DNA from 2 places in the Nocardia grenadensis genome. Region 2 is predicted to be linked to the other one. Evidence: riboswitches for the same ligand, from Rfam matches in the RefSeq annotation. Region 2 holds a riboswitch; the other holds the start of a gene.
The links. A riboswitch is a leader RNA that binds a small molecule or an ion and turns the genes downstream of it on or off. The one in region 2 is predicted to bind cobalamin.

Region 1 (7,847 bases), 180 kb from region 2:
GTAGATATCCGACAGCGTCGAGGTGACCACCCGGGCGGCGAAGGTGGAGGCGTTGAAACTGTGCTCGGCGTAAAGGATCAACGACACCTCGAACGCCTTCACCAGTTCCGGTGCGGGCACCGTGCCGAAGCACATGTTCAGGAAGTTCTCGGCGTAACCCATATGCGAATGGGGTGCGATCGGGTCGAGGCCACGGCGGCGGCGGTGGTCGGCCGCGACGATGGTCGGCAGCACCGCGAACATCCGCAGCGACTTGGCGCGGTTCGCCTTCGCCGAATTATCGTCCTCGGCGGGGTCTTCGGCGCCGAGGTAGCTGATCGCGGTCCGGACCACATCCATCGGATGGCAGGTATCGGGCATTTTCGCCACCAGTGACAGCAGCGACCGGTCGGCGCGGCGCGAGGCCCGTTCCTGCTGCTGGAAACGCTCGAGCTCGGTATCGGTCGGTAGCTCGCCGTACCAGAGCAGGTAGGCGACCTGTTCGAAACTGCAGTGGGCCGCCAGATCCTGCACGGCGTAACCGCGATAGGTCAGCGAGTTGGTTTCCGGCACCACCTTGGAGATCGAGGTGGTGTCGACGACGACGCCTGCCAGACCTTTGTAGATGGTCGGTATCGCGGTGTCCGGCCCACCCGTCTCCCGACCGCCACCCCTCATCGAATCGCTGAGCGACGCTGTGCCCATCACTGGTCCCTTCCCAACGTGAAATTGAAGACATCGGAATCGAATTCGTTGTAGCGCTCGTACTGCAGCAGTTCGTAGAGGCGGCTGCGGTGCTGCATGCGGTCCAGCAGACCCGACTGAGTGCCTTCCGCGTAGATCTCCCGGAGACCCGCCTCGGCGGCGAACATCGCCAGACGCAGAGTGGACACCGGGTAGATGACCGCGTTGTAGCCGATGGATTCCAGCGTGGCGGCCGGGATCAGTTCGGATTTGCCGAACTCGGTCATATTGGCCAGCAGCGGGGTCGAGACAGCGGCGCGGAACTTCTCGAACTCCGCGGGAGTGTGCAACGCCTCGGTGAAGATCAGATCGGCGCCCGCGTCGGCATAGGCTTTCGCACGCTCGATCGCGGCATCGATTCCTTCGATCCCGGCGGCGTCGGTGCGTGCGCAGATCACGAAGTTCGGATCGCGGCGGGCCGAGACCGCCGCCCGCAGTCGGCGCACCATCTCCTCGGTGGGCACCACCGCTTTGCCGTCCAGATGACCGCACCGTTTGGGATTGACCTGGTCCTCGAGGTGGCAGCCGGCGATGCCGGCATCCTCCAGGACGGTGACCGTCCGGGCGGCGCTCATCGGCTCCCCGAAACCGGTGTCCGCGTCGATGAGCACCGGCAGGTCGGTGACCCGGGCAATCTGGTGACCGCGCCCCGACACCTCGGTGAGCGTGGTCAACCCGATATCCGGCAATCCCAGATCGGCGGAGAGCACCGCACCGGAGACGTAGACTCCCTCGAACCCGACCTCTTGGATCAGCGTCGCCACCAGCGGGTTGAACGCGCCGGGGAACCGCTGGATCTTCCCGGAGCCCAGCCCGGTACGGAACGCCGACCGCTTATCGGCCGCCGAGGTCGATGCTGCGAGCAGGCCGGTCATCAGAACAGTCCCTTCGGGGAACGGGGCGCGCGGGCGAGCACATCCGCCGAGACGGTGAAAGTGAGCTCCGACAACTCACCGGCGGACAGCTCGCCCGCGCGCTGGACCACTTCGAGGAAGCGGTCCTGCTCGGCCGGATCGACAACCCCCTCGGCGAGGGTGCGGAATTTGGCGATGTACTGGTCGCGGACGAAGGGTCGCGCACCCAGCGGGTGGGCGTCGGCGATCGCGAGCTCGTCGACGATCACCTCACCACTCTTCAAGGTCACCTCGGCGCGCGCGCCGAACGCTTTTTCGGCCGGGTCGGTGGAGTGGTAGCGGCGGGTCCACTCCGGGTCCTCGGCGGTGGAGATCTTGCGCCACAACTCGACGGTGTCCGGTCGCTGCGCGCGTTCGGGCGCGTAGGAACGCTCGTGATGCCAGGTCCCGTCCTGCAGGGCGACCGCGAAGATGTAGGGCACCGAATGGTCGAGGGTCTCCCGCGACGCTGTCGGATCGAACTTCTGCGGATCGTTCGAACCGGTACCGATCACGACGTGGGTGTGGTGGCTGGTGTGCAGCACGATCGAGGCGATCTGATCCAGATCACCGATCCGGTCCCGGAGGCGGCGGGCCAGATCGATCGGGGCCTGGCTCTGGTATTCGGCGGAATGCTCCTTGGTGTAGGAGTCCAGGATCGCCCGCTTGGGCTCGCCCGGACCGGGCAGCGGCACCGAGTACTCGGCCTTCGGGCCGCCCAGCAGCCAGGCGATCACACCGTCTTCGCCCTCCCAGATCGGCGACGGCGCGCCTTCACCGCGCAGCGCGCGGTCCACGGCCTCCACGGCCATCTTCCCGGCGAACGCCGGAGCGTAGGCCTTCCAGCTCGAGATCTCGCCCTTACGGGACTGGCGGGTCGCGGTGGTGGTGTGCAGAGCCTGACCGATCGCCTGGTAGATCGTCTCCGAATCCAGTCCGAGCAGCGTTCCGATACCAGCGGCGGCCGACGGGCCGAGATGGGCGACGTGGTCGATCTTGTGCTCGTGCAGGCAGATCGAACGCACCAGGTCGATCTGGATCTCGTAGCCGGTGGCCAGACCCCGGATCAGATCCCGGCCACTACGGCCCGCGTGCTGGGCGACCGCCAGGATCGAGGGGATGTTGTCGCCCGGATGGGAGTACTCCGCAGCCAAGAATGTGTCGTGGAAATCGAGTTCGCGCACCGCGACTCCGTTGGCCCAGGCCGCCCACTCCGGCGAGAAGCGGCCGTGGACGCCGAACACGGTCGCGCCCGGCTGATACGGGTGCGCGAGCGCCTGGGCGCGAGCATTGGTGACCGGGCGCCGGGTCAGCGACGCCGCGGCGACCGCCGCATTGTCGATGATCCGGTTGACGATCATCTCCTCGGTCTCCGCGGCGACATCCACCGGGTCGGTCGCCACCTCCGCAATCCGCCACGCCAGATGCTGCTCGCGGGGGAACTGCTCCGCGGAGCGGTGGGTACGGACGAGATGATTCTTCACGGTCCAAGGCCTCCAGGGGGATCGGCGTATTTCGCTCGATTCGGACGCTACAGACGCGAAACAGCTGTGGAAATCCGTCGCAAAGGGCGAATTTTGTGGAGACAGACCTGCAAAGTTGTGGAGTTTGTGGAGGGCAGTACCGGACCGGGACAGGAATCGGCGCGCGAGCGGGCGCCGATTACTCTCGTGCGCGCCTCACCGGTCGATCCGATTCGATCGAGCAAGGCCGCTGCTCATGCGACGAAAGGGTTCTTCGATACCGACGCGCCCCCGGGCACGGGGTTCTCGATGTCACCCCGGATCCCTTCGTCGACGGTGAGCAGTTCAGCCCGCCGGAACTACGCGCCCGTCCTGGGCTGACACACTCACCGCAGTTACCCGCGGTCAGTCGGTTGATGCGGGTGCGTAGGGGGTGTTCGCCGGACGGTTCTCATCGGCGGCAAGAGGCCGTCCGATCTGCGGGAACGCGCGTTGCGCACACGCGGTGCGTTCACAGACCCGGCATCCTGCACCGATCGGAACAGCGGCGGCCGCGTCATGGATCGGAAGGCCGTGGGAATAGACGAGTTTATCGGCGAAGGCGAGATCGCATCCGAGACCCACCGCGAAATCCCGCGAAGGCGAGAGATATCCGGGATTGCTCTCCCCTGTCGTGCGCGCCAGCCACAGATACGTGCGCCCGTCGGGCATCTCCGCGATCTGGGTGCGGATCCGGCCCGGGGTGGCGAAAGCGTCGTGCACCACCCACAGCGGGCAACTACCGCCCGTCCGGGAGAAGTGGAACGCGGTGGCGGACTGCCGTTTCGAGATATTTCCCGCACGGTCGGTGCGGACGAAGAAGAACGGGACGCCCCGCTGCCCGCGCCGCTGCAGCGTCGACAGACGATGACACACGGTTTCGAAACCGACCTCGAATTGCGCTGCGAGTAGGTCGATGTCGTAGCGCAACGACTCCGCCGCGCCGAGAAACAGCCCGTAGGGCAGAACGAGCGCGCCCGCGAAGTAGTTGGCCAGCCCGATACGCAGCAGCCGCCGCGACTCCGCGGGCAGCGCCGCCGTCTCGGTGAGCAGAGTTTCGATCACCTCGGACTGGGTGAGGAACGCCAACTGTGTCGCCAGTTGGAACGCGCGCTGCCCGGCGGTGAGACGCCGCGCGAGCGTGAGTGTGCGCGCTTCCGGGTCGTAGCTCCGTTTGGGCCCGGGCCGCGCCGGATCCTCCGACCGGATTCGCACCGTCACCCCGTGCTCGTCGCGCAGCAGTCGTGCCAGCTGTAGATCCAACCCGCCGATACTCAACCCGCTCGCGGCGAAGAGATCCTCGGCGGCGGTATCGAGTGCGGGGATGTGGTTACGCCGGTCATAGAAATAGTCGCGGACATCCTCATAGGGCATCGCGGTACGTGGATCCGGGACCGGACCGTCGAGTCCGGCGGTGAACTGCTCGAGCTGCCCGTTGACCGCGCGCAGGCGCCGGTGCTGCCTGATCAGCAACCGCGCCGCAGACGGCACCCGCGAAAGCAATTCATCCAGTTCGCCGCCGCTCACCGAACCAGACTCGGGGTCCTCGGTGAACACCTCATGCAGATCAGCCAGCAACCGAGCATCGGTCTCCGGCGCGAAGAATCCCACCTCCAAGTCGAATGTCGAGGTCAGACGCATCAGCACCGGCACCGACAACGGGCGCTGATCGTTCTCCAGCTGATTGACATAACTCAGCGACAGCCCGAGCGCCTTGGCCAGCCCGGATTGCGACAGGCTCCGCTGCTCACGCAGAGCACGAAGCCGGCCACCGGCATACATCTTCTCCACAGCAAGCACCCCTTCCATGATCGGCACCGGCTCGCCCACGCGATCCGCCGGTGTTCCGGCCGCACCGGCCCTCAGGTCACCGGCGACGGCCGGTGACCCGAGCCGCATCGCGGGGAAAGGTCCGAAAGTGACGGCATGATGCGAACTCCTCGGGTGGCAGCCTGTGACCGTCACCGGTGCGAGCGCGCACGACGACTACGCACCCGGCGAGACCCGGATACGTGAGAATCGGCGTACCGCCTGATCCACGAGGCGACGACCGCCGGACACGTCGTGCCCGGCGCAACCGGCAGGTCTTCGGACTCGTGGGCACCGACCTCGATCGGTCGACTCGGGACCTGGCGCGCTCCCCGAGCTGGTACTACCACGCCGTCGCTTCCCAGGACCCGGCCCAGTGCATGTGACGGCGGTCGCTCCCACTCACCGCTGCGGGACAGTCCCGGATTCCCACCGGGTTCCCTCTCACCCCCGCTCGCGGTCACCCGACCTAGAGCGGAAAGGCTTCGACATCTCACACCGTCGCAACAGCGCGAGACGAACCAGCTGCGCTCATAAGAATATCCCTGCTGGTGAGCCCCGTCCCCACTGGGCGCAGTGCCCCACCGCCCAGGGTCGAGCCGGCAGCGGAAAGACGCCGGATCCCGCCACCCGATTCCGCCGCCGCCGGTGTGGTGCGCCGGCAGAAGCGGGGGCCTCAGGGCGCCCGGTGATCGAGAACGCCGGCGTCCCGCGCGCAGCCCGAATGCCAGTCTGACCAGGCGCTGGTTGCCGCTCGTCCCTGGACGCGCGGCTCGCAAGAGGGAATCCGGTGGGAATCCGGAGCTGCCCCGCAGCGGTATGTGGAAACGACCGCGGTCATCAGCACTGGGCGCCCGCCCGGGAAGCGACCGCCAGTAGGCGACGCCGGCCGGCGTCATGTCCGCGAGTCCGAAGACCGTCCACAGCAGTCACCGCTGGGAACACATGCCCACCGGTACCCCTACCGGCCACCATGATCCGAAGCATCGCCCGCTCGCGGCCTTCCTGTGAGGAACCCCCACATTGCTGGGGGGGTGTCCCTATGTTTCTTGTCAAGCCGTGGGTTGAGGTTGTGCCCGGGTGAGGCTTGGGCGGGGCGTGCGGTCGGTAGCGTGGTCTGAGTGGCGTCGAAGGCTGAACGGCAGGCTGCTCGGGATCGTGTGGCGGTATATCACGAAGAGCGGCTCGGTGAGTTGGTCGAGCACGTAGGCCGGGCATTGGACCGGTTCCGTGCCAGCCAGTTGGATGCGTTCGAGGTCGATGCGGTGATCCACCAATACCATCGGGCGGCTCAGCGGTTGTGGACGTTCTGTAGCCAGTCCGGTGTGCAGGTGGAAGCCACCGCGCATCTCATCGAAGGCATGGCGGGCGGGGGTGAGGTGATCGATTGGTGGCAGCGCGGCATGTCGGTCAGGGCCCGGCGTGCCCAGGGGCTGGACGCTTGATCGGTGTCTGGCAGTTGCCGGCGATCAGGCCGCTGGTGCTGGAATGCGGTAGGGCTGTTTGTTTCGGAGCATGGCGTAGAGGACGTCGCATCGGCGTCGGGCGAGGCAGATGAGGGCTGCGTTGTGTTTCTTGCCCTCGGCTCTCTTTCTGTCGTAGTAGGTGCGGCTGGCCGGGTCGTGCAGGGCGGCGAACGCTGACAGAAACAACGCCCGTTTCAGTTTGTGGTTGCCGGATCGGGCAGGGTGTTCACCGCGGATGGAGCTTCCCGATCGGTGGGTGATCGGGGCGATGCCGGCGTAAGAGGCGAGGTGGCCGGCCGAGGCGAACGCGGTGCCGTCGCCGACTTCGAGCAGGATGCGGGTGCCGGTCCTGACTCCGATGCCGGGCATCGAGGTCAGGACCTCGGCAAGAGGGTGATCGGCGAACATCTCCTCAATGTTCTCGGCGATCTGCTTGCGCTGTAGAAGAACTGCTTTCAACGAATCCGCCAGCTTCGGCAGCACGGTTTCCGCGGCTTTCGTGCCGGGAACGGTGACAGATTGCGCGGGCAGCGCGGCCAGGATCTCCTCGACCAGGCGTGCTCCCATTCGTGGGGCATGTTTAGTGGCGATGGCGGTAAGTTTGCGCCGACCAGCGGCCCGGATGCCTTCGGGACCGCCGCAGCGCGACAGGATCTCCAGCACCGCCGGGTGCGCGATGCGGGGGCCGAGGACGCGTTCGAGGGCGGGGTGGATGCCGGTGAGCAGGCCGCGGATGCGGTTGCTGGTGCGGGTTGCTTCGCCGGCCAGGTCGTCGTCGAAGCCGGCCAGAACACCGAGCTCGGTGAGTGTTTCGTCACCGACGTCGACGCGGCGCAGCGTGTGCGGCATCGTGCGGGCGGCATCAGCGATGATGTGAGCGTCGCGGGCATCGGTTTTGGCTTGACCTGGGTAGAGGTCGGCGATGCGGCGCATCGACAATCCGGGCAGGTAGGCGACATCGTGTCCGCAGGCGCGCGCGACGGTGACCGGCAGGGCGCCGATCGTGTTGGGTTGATCGACCACGATCAGCAGCCGCCCGTGGGTGGCGAGTTTGTTGAACACGGCCCGCAGCCGGGATTCATCGTTGGGTAGTGCCTTGTCGAACAATCGTTTCCCGGCCGGGTCGAGCCCGACCGCGTGATGTTCGCCTTTTCCCACGTCAACGCCGCAGAACACGGCATAAGGTTGTGTCACCTTGCTCGGTCCTCAACTGCCTCGAAACGCTCACTGGACGGTCGCCGATCCAGCGTCAACGCCCGGCACCCACGTTACGAAGAGACCTACCAGCGGCCCTGTCCCCATCAGCGGTCCGTCGACGCCACCAGGACCCGGCGACACCACCCCCCGGATCATTCGAACGACAGGGGCAAGAAGTCATACCGGGCCTGGCGACCGTGGGCCCGGTTCCGGGCCCACGAAAAAGGTAACGGGGTGAACCACCACCGGTTGGGGAC
Region 2 (7,847 bases):
CACGGTGATGTGAAGCGGGCCGTCCCCGGGCAGCCGAACCGGCTGCTCGCCTACGACTATCGGGGCGGTTTCCGGCAGTCCGACGATCCGACCACCCGCACGGCCGACACTCCGACCGTGGACCTGGGGGCTCTGAACACCGAGGTGATCGGTCGCGTGCTGGTCGATGCCCCGGCGATCGTGCGGGTCCCCGACGGCGTGGTCACCCATATGGGTTACGAGATCCACACCTTCCCTCCATACGACGGAATGCCCGCGCTCAGTATTTATGTCCGCAATTCGTTCGACGAGAGCGGGCGGCTACTGGTCGGTCCGGCCGGCGATGTGCTGCGGGTCTGGTCGTTCGAGGGATGAGGATCGGGTAATGGCGAGGAAAGAGCAGGTCAGGGCGCGCGACCGTGATCGCGTCGAGGTCTGCGCAATCCTGGACGCGGCGCTCGCGGACGGACAACTGCGCACCGACGAGCACACCGCCCGCACCCGGTCGGCGATGCGGGCGAAATTCACCTCCGACCTGAGCGCCCTCATCCGTGACCTCCAGACTCCCGGCAACCCGGCAGATGCCCCGGTGCTCAGGGACAACCACCGGTGGCGGCGCTGGAAGCTCCCGGTGGCGGTACTTGCCGCGGCCGCCGTGCTCGGAATCGGGGTCGGTGTCATCGCGCGCGACGATCCGGCACCCGCTGCCGTCACCGTCACCCACCGCGAACCGGAGTCCCCGCCGCTGCCGAATCTACTCACCACCGACGGGCTGGGGTTCTTCATAGACGCCTATCGCCGAGAATTCGGCGATACGATCGTCGATACGGCCACGGTCTACCCGGACTTCCTGCTGGTCCAGCGGCTGGACAACGGCAGACCCCGGAACTTTCGTTTCACCGCGGGCGGGTTCGACGAGGTGGGTGTACCGGTACCCAGCTACGCCGAGGGGCGACCGATCGACCTGGCCGATATCGACCTCACGACCATGGCCGCCGTACTGGCGGGCGCACCGGCCACGGTGCGCCTGGAACAGGGAGAAGTCGAACATCTCGGAATCGGTTTCGAACTGATCGCACCGGTCGACGCCGGACCCGTGGTCGGCATCTACGTCGAGGACCCCACGGGCCGGACCGGCCATCTGTCCCTCTCGTTCGACGGCGCACCTCTGGAAGTGTTCCCCGCGTAGAACTCGGGGTCGCCATGACGGTCCCTTCGAACGGCCGCCTGCGGCCACGCATGTAGATGCCATCGACCGGGCTGCCCGGCCGATCGCGGTCGGTGCGCCCCACACCGTTCACCGCCCGCACCGAGAGCAGTTGAGAGTGGCCCGGTACCGGCCGGGCTCGCTGTCTCAGTGCAGGACTCCGTAGTTTCCGGCGATGGTGAACCCGTGTTCGAGGATTTCGCAGGTGACCGTGCCTTGGAAGCCGACGCCGCAGGTGGTGTAACCCAGGGAGGTCTTGCGCCCCTCCGGCAGGACTTTTGCTCCGCCCGGATACGTGAACGTGGGCGAATCGGAGGTGACGTACCGGGCCATTTCGTCGCCGGAAACGCGTACCTGATTCGTGCCTGCGGGCGCATCGGCCGGCACGGCGTCGCATCCGGACAATCCGTCGAGATAAATCGCGCAGTGGCGTCCGTCCGGGGTGCGGAAGAACACCGTCGCATCGTGGTCCGCACTCCGGACGAGGTATTCGGAGTTGTCGACTGCTGTCAGTTCGTCCAGCACCTCGGCATCGGCGGGTCCTGCGGTCGATGCCACCGTCGCGGTGGTGAGTAGTGCGATCGTCGAGATCGCGAAGAGTCGAGCACGATTGGGCACAGGGGAACCTCCTGATCGGTAACGGACAACTCCAGCGGGCCGGTCAGCAGTTCGATCCGTCCATACGTGATCGCGATCCCGCAATCGACGGTCGGCTCAAGCATGCGCAGACCGATCGGCCCATGTGCTCGGCCAAGCCTGTCGAGCTGGTCGGCCCGACACACTGTACGCGTGAGTCACAACATCGGAATATGCGGGAATCGTATGCCGCTGTGTACTGGTTTTCGGTCGGTTCGACGCGTTTCGTCTGGCGAGCGATCAGATCCAGCGGGGCCACCACGGACGATAGTTGTCGGAGCGGCGTGCGACCTCCTGGTGTCATAGCCTCGGCCGGAGAAGGACGGTATGGCCGACATCGCCGAAGATTGTTGGCTGTCGGACCGACTGTGGTGTATCGGAATCGGCTCGGTGGCAAGCTGTTACGGGTGACCGGGATGGAGACCGCAGCTGTACGCGTGCTTCCAGGATTGATCAGACCTGCGGTATGGCTCTATCGGCGCTGGCGGCCGGAGAAGCACTCGCGTGCGTTGGCGCAGCGCGCCGACGACCTCGCTTCGGCGGTGGGCAGGGCCGAGGACAAGCTGCAGCAGGAGCTGCGCGCGAAGCCGGGCTCGTTCATGCCCGTGACGTTCACCGCTGCCGACCACGCGCAGCCCGGGGAGGTGATCGACTCGGCCGAGGTCGATGACATCTCCCACTACTTCGACCTGCTCGACCAACCGCGGCGGATGGTCGTGCTCGGCGATCCGGGCGCCGGCAAGACAGTGGCCGCCACTTACCTCGTCGGTGGTCTGATCCAACGCCGCCGCGAACTCGACCCCGAGTCCCGCCGTGCCGCCGAACCGGTACCGGTGCGGCTCAACACCGCCGGATGGGACGGTGGACAGGAGTTCTCCACTTGGCTGGTGAGCCGCCTGAAGCTCGACCACCAGCTGCCGAGCATCCTGGGCGCCGAGATGGTCAGGGCCGGGATGATCCTGCCCCTGCTCGACGGCCTCGACGAAATGGACGACGAGACCACCGACGGGAAACGCGCCCGAGCGCTGCTGGACCGGCTCAACGAACGCGAATGGGCACACCGTCCCGTGGTGGTGCTGTGCCGGAGCATCGAATTCGACCACCTCGAACAGGCCGGGAGCGATAACGGCTTGCACGGCGCGGTCACGGTCACCCTCGCCCCGCTTTCCAGTGGTCAGCCCGCCGACTACCTCACCAGCTATCAGCACCGGATCGGCGCCACCCACCCCGCATGGGACAAGATCAATACCCACCTGCGCGAACACGCCGATCCCGAGCGCGCCGACAGCCCTCTGGCCGTGACTCTGCGCAACCCGTGGATGCTCGGCCTGACCGCCCACACCCTGCACCGCGACCCGACCACCGCTGCCGCACTGCTCGACTGCCCTACCCCCGAGGCTGTGCGCGACAGGCTGTTCGCCGCCCAGATCCCCGCGGCGATCGCCGGCACCGACGACACCGAGCGCTTTCGCGACTACACCCCCGACAATGTCGAGAAATGGCTGCGCACCCTTGCTCGGCATCTCGAACACCGCCGCGACACCGGGCGCAACGGCACCGCCATCCGCCTCGACGAAATCTGGGAAATCGCCGGCACGGCCCACATCCGACTCCTCCACGCCCTGGCCATCACACTCACAACCGGGCTCGCGCTCGGTCTCCCGGCCGGAGCCGCGTTCGGGATCACGTTCGGGCTGAAGGCCGGGGCCGCGTTCGGGATCACGTTCGGGCTCATATCCGAGGCTCAGAGAACTCCCGCAGCGGACAGCATTGCGTGGAAAGTGCCCACCCGCTCCCGATGGCGCGGCGGGTTCGTAATGGGGTTCAAGGCCGGGATCCCGATCGGAGTCACGGTCGGGCTCATGCTCGGGGTCACGGTCGGGCTCATGCTCGGGCTCGCGTCCGGGCTGATATTCGGGTTCGTGGGCGGGCTCAGCACCACTGCCGAGGATCGGCTGGCTATGGGGATCGATGAACGGCGGCTGATTCTCAACGATCTGCAATCAGCGCTCTTCCACGGTGCCGCGTTCGGGCTCGCGATCGGGTTCGCGCTCGGGTTCGCGCTCGGGCCCGCGGTCGGGTTGGCGGTCGGGTTCGCGGTCGGCCTCGCGGGCGGATCCGGGTTCGGGCTCGCGAGTGGACGGTTCTTCCTGGCCGTGCTTGCGTTCAAGTTCACTGCAGACTTCCCGGACCGCCCTGCTGCCTTCCTCGACTGGGCCCGTAACAGCGGCCTGCTCCGCGTCAACGCCACCGCCTACCAATTCCGACACCAGACCTACCAGCAGTGGATCCTCCACCCCCGACAGGACAGCCCCGACACCGCATCGCTCAACCAGTGACGCATCCCGGTATCCCGCTCTCGACGTCCGGACCCGCTGTCGGCGGCGTGGTAGGACGGCCAGGCCGGAGGGAGCTGTCTGTTCAACCCCCTCCGGCCTGTCCGGACTAGCCCTTCATGGATCGAATAAACCTTGACAGCCGCCGGCCCCGGGCGGATGCCCTGGAAATCAAGAAACCCGCGGCGCGGTGCGGGGCTGTCCTGGGTGGACCCGCTGCCGATGGTGTTTCTTCGCGGGCGGTGTCGCCGGGAAGATCTTCCTCGCCATGGGGTCGGTGGTGAGGCCTTGGGCGACCAGGTCCGCGAGTACGCGGCGGTGGATCACTACTCGGGGCGTAATCGATGTAGGTGGTGGGTCTGCGGCGGGGATCTTCGACCCCTCCGGTGAGGCTGTCCAGTCTGGTCGTTTGAGGGATAAGATTTGAAGGGTGACTGAAGACGACGATGCGGCGTCGGTTTCCCAGGTGGAGATCGCGCATCGGATGGTCTGCGAGGTCGCGGTCGTGGCGGTAGGTGGGAAGGTCGATCACACGACCGCCCATCGGTTGGTGGAAGCGGTGAGTACGGGGTTGGACCGCACCCGCGGTGGATTCTGCGTCCTGGATCTGACCACTGTGGAATTTCTCGGCGGCCACGGCCTCAGCGCCATACTCAAAGCCGCCAGGGCTGCCGAGAACCGTCGGCAGCCGTTGCGGATCGCCGTCGACCACAACCGGCCCGTGGTTCGTCCGCTCGAGGTCACCGGGCTGGAGGAGTTTCTCGCGCTCTATCACAGCGTCGAGGAGGCGCTACAGGGCTGACCACCCGGTAGCTCCGGCCACCGACGGAGTCCTCTGCTGTGGTGGGCTTTGCACAGGGCGCGTGCTCGGCTGCTCGGGGTAGTGACGATACTGGGCCGGTGATCGAGAAGACGCTATGACCGACCAGCCGAACCCCAATCCCGCCCCGCAGCGTGTGGGGGGTTTCTGGTTCTATGCCGACGGGCAGCGCTGGGAGTGGTCCGACGAGGTCGCTGCCTTGCACGGGTATGGCCCCGGCGAGGTCGAACCCACCATCGAGTTGCTGTTGAAACATAAACACCCCGATGATCGGGATCAGGTCGCCGACGTGCTGTCGGCGGTCGTGGACGCCGGTCGGCCCTACTGTTCCCGGCACCGCATCCTCGACATCGACGGCGCCGAGCACCATGTCCTGGTGGTGAGCGATCAGATGCGTGACGGGTCCGGTGCCTCGATCGGCACCATGGGCTTCTACATCGATGTCTCCGACACCGCGGCCAGCATCCGCACCCAGGTGATCGACGAGACGATGCCCGAGATCGTCGAAGCACGCTCGGTGATCGAACAGGCCAAGGGCGCGGTGATGGCGATGTATGCGATCCCGCCCGAGAAAGCATTCGATGTGCTGGTGTGGCGGTCACAGGAAACCAACACCAAGCTGCGGGTCCTGGCCGAGAACCTCGTCACCGGCCTCACCGAGTTCGGTGGCGTGGCGGTGCAGACCCGCACCCGCTTCGACCACCTGCTGCTCACCGCACACGAACACCGGACTCGCTGATACCGCCCGCACGCGGGCCGCGTAAGAACCGGTGTGCACCGCTCCGCGCGGGGGTTAGGATCGGTTCAGGCGAAGTGGTTCGGACGTGCAGCTCGGCGCTTGGTCGGAGTGAGCCGGTAGGTCTACCCGACGAAGGGCGGACGCGCGGAAGGCTCGGCTATGGCTCGATACGCAGCGCTGTCGACACCGATATCGGCCCGATCCGGTCGGTCATGGGCCGCGGTATCCCACGCGCGCAGCCGAGATTCCTGGCCGGCGACCACCGATCGGGGCACCCTGATCCTGGCTTTGATCACCACGATGTTGCTGGCCGGTGCGGTCGCCGGTATATCGCACTCTCTGGTAGCTGTGATCAGGTCCGTCGCCCTGATCACCGCGGGTATAGCCGTGACGCTGGTCATCCTGCGGCTGAGCGCCACGCCCGGAGGCGGCACCACCCGGAATCCGCGTCGGCAGGCGATCGCGTTGGGTTCTCTGGGCCGGCGTGCCCCGAGCCGGATAAGTACCCGGTAACGTCATCCGAGGTGCAGGGAACACCGGTGCGAATCCGGGGCTGTCCCGCAACTGTCACCGGGGAGCGATCCGCCATATGTGGCCACGACCTACCCAGGTTGGAAGGCCGGCGGGGATGTGTTGATCCGGGAGCCAGGACACCTGCGCCTGCACTACCGGGTGACACCCCACGAGGATGGCGATGAACAACTCCACAACCGGCCGGCCTGTGCTCGGCCGCCGACGACTGCTGGCCGGCGCGGCCGGCATGTTCGGGCTCACCGCGGTCGGCCTCCCACTGCTCACCGGCTGTGGTACGGGCACCGGACCTTCCGGGCCCGCGTCCGGTCCACCGCAGCAGGGTGGCAGACTGCGCTCGCTGATCGCAGGGCGGTCGGCGACCTCCGACGCGCTGGACCCGCACGAGGCGGGCAGTTCGGCCGGCGGCGCGGTATCGAAGAACGTCTGGGACAAGCTGGTCGCCTACAACAACGACCTCACCCTGCGGTACCGCCTGGCCCGGGCACTGGAACCGAATGCCGACGGCAGCGTCTGGCGGATCGGTTTGCGGCCGGGTGTGGTGTTCAGCGACGGCACTCCGCTGACCTCCCGCGATGTATTGTGGAGCTTCGAGCGGATGCTCGATCCGGCGCGGGCCTCGGCCGGTGACCTGGCGATGGTCGATATGGCGCGCACCAAGGCGGACGGTGAGCTCGACATTCTCGTCGGCATGAAAACACCCATCGCGGATTTCGGGTCGGTGCTCGCGGGATGGTATTGCTACGTCGTCAAGGACGGCACCACGGAGTTCGACCAGCGGACTCTGCCGGTGGGCACCGGGCCGTTCGCGCTGGCCCACTGGTCCCCGGGCGACCGCACGCTGCTGCGCCGCAACGACCGTTATCGGGACGGACCCGCGCTGCTGGACGAGGTCGAGATCATCCAGATCGCCGAGACCGAGGCCCGGATGAACGCCTTCCTCTCCGGTGAGGGCGAAGTGGTGCACGAAATGAGCTACCTGCAGGCCCGGAGCCTGGAGAACGACCCCGCCGCGACGGTGTACGTTCCGCCCGAAGGGCTGATGGGGTGTCTCCAGATGCGCACCGATCTGGCTCCGTTCGACGATGTGCGGGTCCGGCAGGCGATGCGGCTGGCCGTGGACCGGGAGGCGATGGTCGATGCCGTCTACTACGGGTACGGCGAGGTCGGCAACGATCTCTACGGGAAAGGGGCGCCGTACTACAACGACACCCTGCCGCAGCGCAGCTACGACCCGCAACGTGCCCGGGAACTGCTGCGGGCCGCCGGGAAGGAAAACCTCGAGGTCACCCTCGTCACCGCCGATGCCACGCCGGGAATGGTGGAGTCGGCGACCCTCTACGCCGAGCAGGCCAAGGCCGCGGGGATCACCATCAGGCTCGAATCCGCCCCCGCCGATACCTACTTCTCCCAGGTCTCCGGTAAACGGGCGCTGACCCATGTGGGTTGGTGGAACTACAGCCTCGACTATTTCTACGGGCAGACCGGTACCAGTAGCTCGCCGAGCAACAGCACGGCCTGGCGGCGGCCCGCGTGGGACGCGAAATTCGCCCGGGCCCGAGCCGCCATGAACCCCGACCGGCGCCGCGAACTGTACTT

Region 1: it holds a riboswitch for cobalamin, as region 2 does, so the genes downstream of both, ACQPYS_RS10675 (hypothetical protein) here and ACQPYS_RS11385 (ABC transporter substrate-binding protein) in region 2, are expected to answer to the same signal.

The regions. Positions count from the first base shown of each region.
Region 1 is NZ_CP192054.1:2,337,186-2,345,032, reverse strand. Features, by position in the region: gene ACQPYS_RS10695 (bifunctional 2-methylcitrate synthase/citrate synthase) at 1-657, opposite strand, end outside; gene prpB (methylisocitrate lyase) at 684-1,598, opposite strand; gene prpD (2-methylcitrate dehydratase PrpD) at 1,598-3,100, opposite strand; gene ACQPYS_RS10680 (short-chain fatty acyl-CoA regulator family protein) at 3,485-4,909, opposite strand; cobalamin riboswitch at 5,181-5,410, opposite strand; cobalamin riboswitch at 5,709-5,845, shown strand; gene ACQPYS_RS10675 (hypothetical protein) at 6,049-6,372, shown strand; gene ACQPYS_RS10670 (IS110 family transposase) at 6,397-7,587, opposite strand.
Region 2 is NZ_CP192054.1:2,516,757-2,524,603, forward strand. Features, by position in the region: gene ACQPYS_RS11350 (DUF1707 SHOCT-like domain-containing protein) at 1-354, shown strand, start outside; gene ACQPYS_RS11355 (DUF1707 SHOCT-like domain-containing protein) at 365-1,168, shown strand; gene ACQPYS_RS11360 (hypothetical protein) at 1,334-1,804, opposite strand; gene ACQPYS_RS11365 (hypothetical protein) at 2,239-4,161, shown strand; gene ACQPYS_RS11370 (anti-sigma factor antagonist) at 4,589-4,960, shown strand; gene ACQPYS_RS11375 (PAS and ANTAR domain-containing protein) at 5,076-5,717, shown strand; gene ACQPYS_RS11380 (hypothetical protein) at 5,877-6,230, shown strand; cobalamin riboswitch at 6,201-6,390, shown strand; gene ACQPYS_RS11385 (ABC transporter substrate-binding protein) at 6,412-7,847, shown strand, end outside.